DNA from 3 places in the Chryseobacterium sp. 2VB genome. Region 1 is predicted to be linked to each of the others. Evidence: riboswitches for the same ligand, from Rfam matches in the RefSeq annotation. Region 1 holds a riboswitch; each other region holds the start of a gene.

Region 1 (3,282 bases):
ACCGCCTGGTATGGAGATGAGAAAAATGCCTATCCTGCAGACAATGAACTCGATGCCCATCATTGGACACCCGAACTGTTTTCTTTAAAACAAAGAATAGAAGAAACATTTGGGTATCAGTTCAATTCCGTACTGTTGAACCTTTACAGAGATCATAACGATTCTGTTGCCTGGCATCGGGATAAGGAAAGCAGATATGGGAAACGTCCGGTGATTGCATCAGTAAGTCTGGGGCAGACCAGAAATTTTGATTTCAGGAAAAAAGACCATCATCAGAGTAAATACAGCCTGCCTCTTCCTCACGGATCATTATTGATTATGAAAGGAGACCTTCAGGAAAACTGGGAACATCGTATTGCCAAGTCTCTAACCTCTATGAAGGAGCGTATTAATCTTACATTTAGGTTGGTTAGTAAGTCGTAAAATATTTATTCATAATGTTTTATGAGTAGGCTATAAATGTTTTAATCTTTTTTTTGGCAGATAAATTGTTGCATTTATAAACAAAGTCATTGTTTGACTTCATTAATATCACCACTTAAAATTTATTATTATGAAAAATCTTGTAGTAACAATTTTTGCATTGGCTGCTTTAACGGCCTGCAAAAAAAACGAGCCGACAACCACGAGTCAATCTGAGGAAAGTACCACAATGTCTGCCCCTGCAGAATCAGGAATGACGGTAAGCGACTCCACCAAAATGTCAGACACCAAAGATCAGAAAAGTGCTCTCAGCGATCAGGACAAAAAGTTTGCAGATAATGCAGCCATAGGAGGACTGATGGAGGTAATGATGGGAAAACTGGCCGCGACAAACGCTGAAAACTCATTGGTAAAATCTTTGGGATCAATGATGCTAACCGATCATTCCAAAGCGAATGACGAGCTTAAGAATTGGGCATCAGGAATAGGGTATACCTTACCCACAAGTTTGGATGCCGAAAAGCAGAAGATGTATGATGACCTGAAAGCTAAGAAAGGTAAAGACTTTGACAAAAAATATACAGATCTAATGGTCAGTGATCATAAAGAAGATGTGGAAGCCTTCAAAAAAGAGGCATCTGAAGGAACAGAAGCTTCATTAAAATCTTTCGCAGCGAAAACCCTTCCGACACTTGAACATCATTTGCAGGAATCGGAAAAAGCTAAAAATGCAGTCAAATAATATTCAGTTTATATGACCTGCATCATAAATATGAACATAAAGTATTTAATAATTTTGATGTGATTAAATATTATTTTGTTCTTGATTATAGTAAGGCTCCTCTTTTGAAGAGGAGTTTTTTGATTATTCTTTCTTTTTATATTCTTCAATTTTCTTAAACTGTCTGTAAGAATCTTTCAGGATACGAAGCTGTTCAGATACAACCTCACTACTTTTTGGACTGAGATCACCAGTATCCAGAGCATTTTGATAAGCTTCAATAGCTGCTTTTTCGCCAAACACCACATTTTCTAATGTAGATTCAATCAGATTTCCCATGGTAAAAGAATTTTTAATGTCAATCCATGTTCTGTGAACAGCTCCTGCCATGGACGTTGAGTCCTCCGGAGTACCTTGCTTTTCTGTGATGAGGTTGATCAGTTCATTTTTCATGATTTTCGACTGCGAAATCATATGTTCATATTCATCTTTTACATCCGGATACATTTCCCAGACTTTTCCCTCAACTTTTTCAAAGCCTTCCTTCCTGTCGTTGGTAATGTGTAGTAAGTCATTAAGTACCGATATTTCCTGCTGATGATTCATAATATAATTTTTAAAGTGAGCTATAAAATTAAAACTTACCTGACGGACTCTTTATAATCCTGATCATATCTCAAAAATAATAGGCTAAAGTCCTTTCTTTTTTCAACAAAAAGCTGCACCTTTGCCCAACAATGGGGTGCTACAGATAACGGTGGCTGAGATGATACCCAGGAATATACTTCCACACCTGATCCGGATAACGCCGGCGTAGGGATTGCTTATTGATCATCTCATCATTTGATTTCTAATAATTAATATGATGCAGGACATTTTAAAACAAATTACCTTACCGGAATGGTTCGGAGTCTTATTTTCAGTAATCCAGGTTTTACTGGCCCGTAAAAACAATGTCAACAACTATCTTTTCGGAATTGCAGGTATTCTGCTTACACTCTATGTAATGCTAAATTCGAAGTTGTATGCTGAATTTACCTTAAATCTTTATTATCTGATCATGAGTATTTACGGATGGCTGTACTGGAAATTCGGGAAACAAAGATCCGAAATGGAAATCTCTGTTACCTCAACTGCAGAAAAATGGATTACCGGAGGAATTGTTCTGGGAACTTTTATCTTATTCTGGTTCTTCCTGACTCATTTTACCGACTCGGATGTTCCGGTCTGGGATTCTCTGGTGAGCGCCTTTGCCTGGGCCGGAATGTGGCTGATGGCAAGAAGAAAAATTGAAAACTGGGTAATACTGAATGTCAGTAATCTTATTTCAATCCCGCTAATGATTCATAAAGAATTATATCTCTATGCTGTTTTAACGTCGTTTTTATTTTTAGTGGCCATTTCAGGATATATAGAATGGCAGAAAATCATTAAATCCAAAGCTAATGCTGAGTATTAAAGAGATCAGGCAAGAACTTCAGGGCGCCTCTGTAATTTCTGATAAAGTAATGCAGCATATTCATGAGGAAGGACTGCTTAAGATCTGGGTTCCCCAAAAATATGGCGGACTCGGCTACCGTTTTGAAGAGGGGCTTAAAGCCTTATTTGGCTGGGCTGAAACCGATGGAAGTTTCGGCTGGATGCTGACACTCTGTGCCGGTGCCAATTACTTTTCCAGAAATATAAAACCTGAAATTGCTCAATCATTCTTTACACATTCTGAAACCTGCTTTGGAGGAAGCGGAATGGTTGGCGGGACGGCAGAAAAACAGGATGACAGCACGTATCTGATCAACGGTTCATGGAATTTTGCAACAGGAGCACCTCATTTGACTCATTTTACATTGAATGCCAGGGTTATGGAAAATGGTAAGGTTATAACGGATAAAGACGGCAATGAGATCATCCATTCATTCATCGTTCCTAAAGAGGAGGTTCATATTATCCCCAATTGGAGCTCTATGGGAATGAAAGCCAGCGGAACCTATTCTTTTGCCATTAAAAATGTCGTTGTCAGTGAAGATTACAGCTTTGTTTATGATACTTTTTTCACGAATGATATTCTGGACAGCATTCCGTTCCGGGTTTTTGCGGACTTAACACTGTTGGTCAATTATCTTGGAATCGCTTCTCATTTT
Region 2 (3,282 bases), on a different contig from region 1:
CAAACGGTTCGTATCTGCTTCATAAAGGAAAACCTGAGTTTTAAGAACGTTGGCAGCTTCTTTAGCAATAGCTGCATTGTTGTCTAAAGCAAGGTCCAGCAGAACCTCAATAGAAGGTCCGCCTTTCATATGAGATAATAATTCAAAGGCAAATGCCGGGGAAATTTCTTCTACTACGGATTCACCCAGAATAATTTCTTTTAAAAATTTTGCTTTTACTCCCGCTGCACTCGTAGTTCCGGGTAGTGTGTTATAAATGAAAAATTTAAGAGAGTCCGGTCGGTCAGCATTATCTGAATCTTTAATTTGTGCAATGATTTCGCTTAGTAATTCAGCACCATCAATTGGCTTTGGATGAAGCCCCTGGGTTTTTCTTTCTTCAATCTCTTTGATGTAATCCTTATAAATACTCATAATAGAAGGTCTTTCAAAATTAAAGCTAGGTCAGCTTTTTCTTTACCGGTGTGTATAAATACAATTAATGACATTTTGAGTTCTCGCATTTTGATGCAACATTAACCGAATAAAGTCAGCATAATCCACACTTTTTCAAAAGTTTTTTAAAATTATCAAACATTTCAAAATGTTCCCAAAATTACGAAATTTTACAATTTTATAAGAACGAAATTATTTAGATTCTTTATAAATATGAATTTTATAATATCTATTTTTGGTCGTATTTTTGTAATCAAATGGAGAATATGAAAAATATCCTGAATGTTTTATGTGTTTTTATTTCGATTTTCATTTTCTCGCAGACCAAATCTGTGAAGAAAATTCCTGTGAAAAAAGGAACAAGAACCACGGTTAAAAAAGCAGCTTCAGCCAGCAAACCTAATGCTGATCTGGTAGTGATCAATAAAGATCTTCCTGTTTTGATTCCTAAAAAAAAAGGAGATCAGTTCGGGTATGTCAATCAGAACGGGAAATTTATTATCCAGCCGGAATATCATATTGCCGTATTTTTTTATGAAGACTGTAATCTTCTGAATTCACCCAATGAAAAAGTGAGAAAATTTGGAACAAAAGACTATGCTACGGTGGAGAAAAATATGATTTCTTACCGCATAGATCAGTCTGGTAAGAGAGTCTATCAGTTTAAAGATACCGATTTTGGAAAATGTAAGTTTGAAGAATATAAACAACAGCTATTCCAGGCGTATATCCTCAATGGCTTTTATGGAATCATTGAAAAATCAAAATTTGTAAATGCGGCCGACTACAGACAGTATCAGATCTATCCACAATATCAGTATCTTTTTATTCTTGAGGGTGATGATGTTGCGAATCCGATGATTGTTGCCTCCAATAATGACAAATTCGGAATTATTGATGTTAACAATAAAGTGATTATTCCGTTTGAATATTCCAATATTAAAAGAAATTTCAGCTGGAAACTGGGTAAAATGTTTGAAGTGACAAAAGACGGTTCGAATTACTACTATATCGATGCCAACAACAAAACCTACTAAAGAGTTATAAATGATGAATGATTACTATAAGTTATTCATCGATAACTCTTATTTTTTCATTCTGTTTTTTCTTATCCTGTATCCCAATATCCCGCGCCCCGAAACCCGAATTCCAATTCATATATTTTTTGTAATTTTGCCACTGAAATAAAGGGGTGCTTTAACAGGCTGAGATTATACCCAATGAACCTGGAACAGGTAATGCTGTTTAGGGAATTGAAAATGTACCAATGAAACAGTATAACAATATACCAATTGCTAGACTGTTAAATTAATAAAATTGTTACATTATTGCTCAACCCCTTTTATTCATTAAATGTTAAAGATTTATAGAATGAAAGGATTATTTTTTTTAGGACTTACCGTAGGAGCTGCGGCTTTTATACAGGCTCAGAGTAAAGATTCCCTAAAGGTGAGGGAAATTGAAGCAGTCAACTTTACCAAAAGGCTTCCGGTAGCAAAGGAAATCGTCAATGTACAGAAAGATCTGGACAGTAAGAATCTAGGACAGGATCTTCCTATTCTTTTGAAAAACCAAACTTCCATTATTTCGACGTCAGATGCCGGAAACGGGGTAGGATATACGGGTTTCCGAATTCGTGGTGTTTCGGGAAGTGCCATCAATGTGATGATGAATGGTGTTCCATACAACGACTCTGAAAGCCAGGGAACTTTTTTTGTCAATGTTCCGGATTTGACAAGTTCTGCCTCACAGATTGTCATTCAGAGGGGAGTAGGAACTTCCAATAACGGGGTTTCTGCCTTCGGAGCAAGTATTAACGTACTTTCCAAGGATCCTGAAGAGAAATTTTATTTTAAAACGGATGATAGCTACGGTTCATTTAATACTTACAAATATTCAGCAGAAATAGGTTCCGGGAAATTCTGGAAAAACCGACTTTCCGTGATGGGAAGATATACCCATATTCATTCTGACGGATACATCGACAGAGCTTCATCCAGCTTACATTCTTATAATTTCACTGCTTTATTTGAGGAAGGAAATACGAAATTACGTTTAATGGCTTTTGGCGGAAAAGAGAAAACCTATCAGGCATGGAATGGGATTGATCGTAAAACCTGGGAGACTGATCCCAAATTCAATATTTCAGGGGCCATTTACGATGCCAGTTGGGAGAATATTGTAAGTTTCTATGATAATGAAACGGATAACTACAGACAGAATCATTATCAGTTGCTGTGGGAACAAAAATTCAACGACCGCTGGAATCTGGAAACCACGTTCCACTATACAAAAGGAAAAGGATATTATGAAAACTACAAGCAGGGAGATCCGTTTTCAAGATACAACCTTCCCAATATAACAGAAGGAGGACAAACAATAAAAGCTTCAGACTTTATCAGAAAAAAATGGCTGAACAACGATTTCTACGGAATGGTTTCTACATTGTACGGAAAGTTTGAAAATTTAGATCTGAACTTCGGTGCTGTGGTCAATCAGTATTACGGAAGACACTATGGAAATGTAACAGGAGTATTTTTTCCTCAGATTGATGAAAGTGAATACTACAGAAACCGCTCTGTAAAGAATGAGGTGTCTGGTTTTGCAAAAGCTTTATTAAGATTGAATAATTTTGAATTCTTTGGTGACTTGCAGCTCAGAAAAATAAATTACAACACAAAGATTCTGGCGGCTGGTGATGGTGAAGGGGCAGATTTAAGTAAAAACTGGCTGTTTTTTAATCCAAAAGCCGGAGTGAATTACAGAATTGACGGAGGTAAAATATTCCTTTCTTACGCCCACGCCCATCGTGAACCCAACAGAGATGACCTGATGGCCAATAATGAT
Region 3 (3,282 bases), on a different contig from region 1:
TGGCTGTGGGATGGTTTAATTTATTTTCCCCGGAAATTAATCATTTGCTTTCAAGAAAAGTATTTTATGTTTTGATCGGAGCGAGCTTCTTTATTCAGGCTCCGTTACTTACGAATAAGAATTTTGTTTATGCGATGTATGCTGCAGCGGCTATCTGTGTATTCGGAGCATTTATTCCGGAAGGCTCAAAACTTTCAGCTGTTAAAACGGTAGGCCTTCTGGCAGGGATTATCCTGTCATTATCCAACAGAAGAAGATAGACTGAAGAAGTATGAAGGAGCAGATTATATATGAAGACAACCATCTTCTGGTGATTAATAAAAAGGTCGGTCAGCTTGTACAGGGCGATAAGACCGGCGATGAATCACTATTAGAATCCATCAAGAACTTTATAAAAATAAGAGATGCTAAGCCGGGAAATGTTTTTCTCGGCTTGGTTCATCGTATAGACCGTCCCACATCAGGGCTGGTGATCTATGCAAAAACTTCCAAAGCACTTTCCCGTTTGACACAGATGGTGAAAAACCGTGAAGTCAAAAAAACATATTGGGCAGTTGTTGGAAAAGAAATGATTCCGCAAAGCCAGAGACTGGTGCATTATTTAAAGAAAAACGAAAAAAATAATAAAGCCATTGTTTTTTCAAAAGCTACGGAAGGAGCCAAAGAAGCTATTCTTACCTATCATGTGATCAAAACATTAGACAATTATTTGTTGTTGGAAATTGATCTTGAAACCGGAAGACATCATCAGATCAGAGCTCAGTTATCCAAAACAGGAGTTCCGATTAAAGGTGATCTGAAATATGGAGCACCACGTTCCAACCCTGACGGAGGAATCAATCTTCACGCCCGAAAGCTGGAGTTTATTCACCCTGTTACCAAAGAAAACATTGAAATTATAGCTCCGGTACCTCAAAATGATGCGATCTGGAGAGCATGTGAGGAATAACTAAAGATTTTTAGTTAATCAAAGGAAAACATAAACGTCCGTCTCAATTTTGAGATGGACTTTTTCTTTAATATCATTTCAGATTTTGCCCATTCTAAAAAAATGTCTAACTTCGTTCCCAACTTTAGGGGTGTCTGTTACCAACAGACTGAGACTTTACCCTTTGAACCTGATCTGGATCATACCAGCGTAGGGAAAAGTAGATGACTTTTGCTGTACATTCTATTGTACAATAATGGCCATTCCTAAAGTATATTTAATTTATTAGGAATGGAACTTATAATCAACCACACCCGAAAAACATTTGATGTACTTCCTGCAAACCTGGAAGCATTACTGGCTATTGAGTTACCCGGAAAGAAAAAAGGTATTGCTGTAGCGCTCAACAACCGAATTATTCCGCTGTCAGTCTGGGCGGAAACCATCCTCAACAATAACGATTCAGTGTTAATCATTACCGCCACTCAGGGCGGTTAATTCTCATATTTAATACCAATACTTATGGCTCACTCCATTACATGTTCGCCATTTCCGAACTCAAAGAAAATCTATGTTGAAGGAAAATTACACCCTATCAATGTAGCCATGCGTGAAATACAGCTTAGCCCCACAAAATTGACCAATGGCGGCTTTGAACATAATGCTCCGGTAACCATTTATGACACTTCGGGGCCTTATACCGATGAAAATGCAGTTATTGATATTCAGAAAGGGCTTCCAAGAATCAGAGAACAATGGATTCTGGATAGAAATGATGTGAATATCTTAGACGGAATTACATCTGAATACGGCAAAGCCCGTTTAGCCGATCCTCGTCTGGATGAACTAAGGTTTTCCTATGATCATAAACCCAAAGTGGCAAAGGATGGCAAAGAACTGACCCAGCTTTATTATGCCAAACAGGGAATCATTACCCCGGAAATGGAGTATGTTGCCATCAGAGAAAATCAAAGAATAGAGCAGCTTGAATCCGTATCAAAAGAAATGGCATTTCAGCATGCCGGACACAGCTTTGGAGCCAATACTCCGAAAGGTAAGATCACCCCGGAATTTGTAAGAGACGAAATTGCTGCCGGAAGAGCTATTATTCCCAATAACATCAACCACCCCGAAAGCGAACCTATGATTATCGGGAGAAATTTCCTGGTAAAGATCAATGCGAATATCGGAAACAGTGCCGTTTCATCCAGTATTGAAGAAGAAGTAGAAAAAGCAGTCTGGGCCTGCCGATGGGGAGCTGATACCATTATGGACCTTTCCACCGGTAAAAATATTCACGAAACAAGAGAATGGATCATCAGAAACAGTCCGGTTCCGATTGGTACCGTTCCAATCTATCAGGCATTGGAAAAAGTAAAAGGTGTTCCTGAAGATCTTACATGGGAAATCTTCAGAGATACGCTGATTGAACAGGCTGAACAGGGAGTTTCCTATTTTACCATCCACGCAGGCGTTTTGCTAAGATATATTCATCTGACAGCCAACAGAGTAACCGGAATTGTATCCAGAGGAGGATCGATTATGGCAAAATGGTGCTTATTTCATCATAAAGAAAGTTTTCTGTATACCCATTTTGAGGAGATCTGTGAAATCATGAAGAAGTACGACGTGGCTTTCTCTCTGGGAGACGGTCTTCGTCCGGGATCTATTGCAGATGCCAATGATGCAGCGCAGTTTGCAGAACTGGAAACTTTAGGTGAACTCACTAAAATTGCCTGGAAACATAATGTACAGGTAATGATTGAAGGTCCCGGGCACGTACCAATGCATATGATCAAAGAAAATATGGATAAACAGCTGAAGGAATGCCATGAAGCTCCATTTTATACCTTAGGCCCCTTAACCACGGATATTGCACCGGGTTATGATCATATTACTTCAGGGATCGGGGCTGCGATGATCGGATGGTTTGGCTGTGCCATGCTTTGCTATGTAACTCCAAAAGAACATTTGGGGCTTCCGAATAAGGATGATGTCAAAGTTGGAGTAATAACCTATAAACTGGCAGCGCATGCGGCAGATTTGGCAAAAGGTCATCCGGGCGCACAATACAGAGATAATGCATTAAGTAAGGCAAGGTTTGAATTCAGATGGGAAGATCAGTTCAATCTGTCATTAGACCCGGAAACAGCAAGAGCATATCATGATGAAACCCTTCCGGCAGAAGGAGCAAAAATTGCCCATTTCTGTTCAATGTGCGGACCAAAATTCTGCTCGATGAAAATTACCCAGGAGATCCGTGAATCTGCAGAAAAAGGGATGCTGGATAAATCACAGGAATTCATCGAAAAAGGAAAAGAAATTTATATATGATCCTCGTTATCACTCCTGAA

What was found. Region 1 has a riboswitch for thiamine pyrophosphate ahead of pnuC (nicotinamide riboside transporter PnuC). Riboswitches for the same ligand answer to the same signal wherever they lie in the genome.
Region 2: another riboswitch for thiamine pyrophosphate. It lies ahead of FFS26_RS08090 (TonB-dependent receptor); the one in region 1 lies ahead of pnuC (nicotinamide riboside transporter PnuC).
Region 3: another riboswitch for thiamine pyrophosphate. It lies ahead of thiS (sulfur carrier protein ThiS); the one in region 1 lies ahead of pnuC (nicotinamide riboside transporter PnuC).

The regions. Positions count from the first base shown of each region.
Region 1 is NZ_SCNC01000001.1:254,520-257,801, forward strand. It holds gene FFS26_RS01130 (alpha-ketoglutarate-dependent dioxygenase AlkB family protein) at 1-423, shown strand, start outside; gene FFS26_RS01135 (DUF4142 domain-containing protein) at 554-1,165, shown strand; gene FFS26_RS01140 (PA2169 family four-helix-bundle protein) at 1,289-1,750, opposite strand; TPP riboswitch at 1,873-1,981, shown strand; gene pnuC (nicotinamide riboside transporter PnuC) at 2,007-2,603, shown strand; gene FFS26_RS01150 (hypothetical protein) at 2,590-3,282, shown strand, end outside.
Region 2 is NZ_SCNC01000006.1:85,753-89,034, reverse strand. It holds gene FFS26_RS08100 (bifunctional aconitate hydratase 2/2-methylisocitrate dehydratase) at 1-414, opposite strand, end outside; gene FFS26_RS08095 (WG repeat-containing protein) at 702-1,472, shown strand; TPP riboswitch at 1,614-1,705, shown strand; gene FFS26_RS08090 (TonB-dependent receptor) at 1,807-3,282, shown strand, end outside.
Region 3 is NZ_SCNC01000006.1:109,372-112,653, reverse strand. It holds gene FFS26_RS08185 (hypothetical protein) at 1-260, shown strand, start outside; gene FFS26_RS08180 (RluA family pseudouridine synthase) at 272-949, shown strand; TPP riboswitch at 1,066-1,162, shown strand; gene thiS (sulfur carrier protein ThiS) at 1,220-1,426, shown strand; gene thiC (phosphomethylpyrimidine synthase ThiC) at 1,451-3,262, shown strand; gene FFS26_RS08165 (thiamine phosphate synthase) at 3,259-3,282, shown strand, end outside.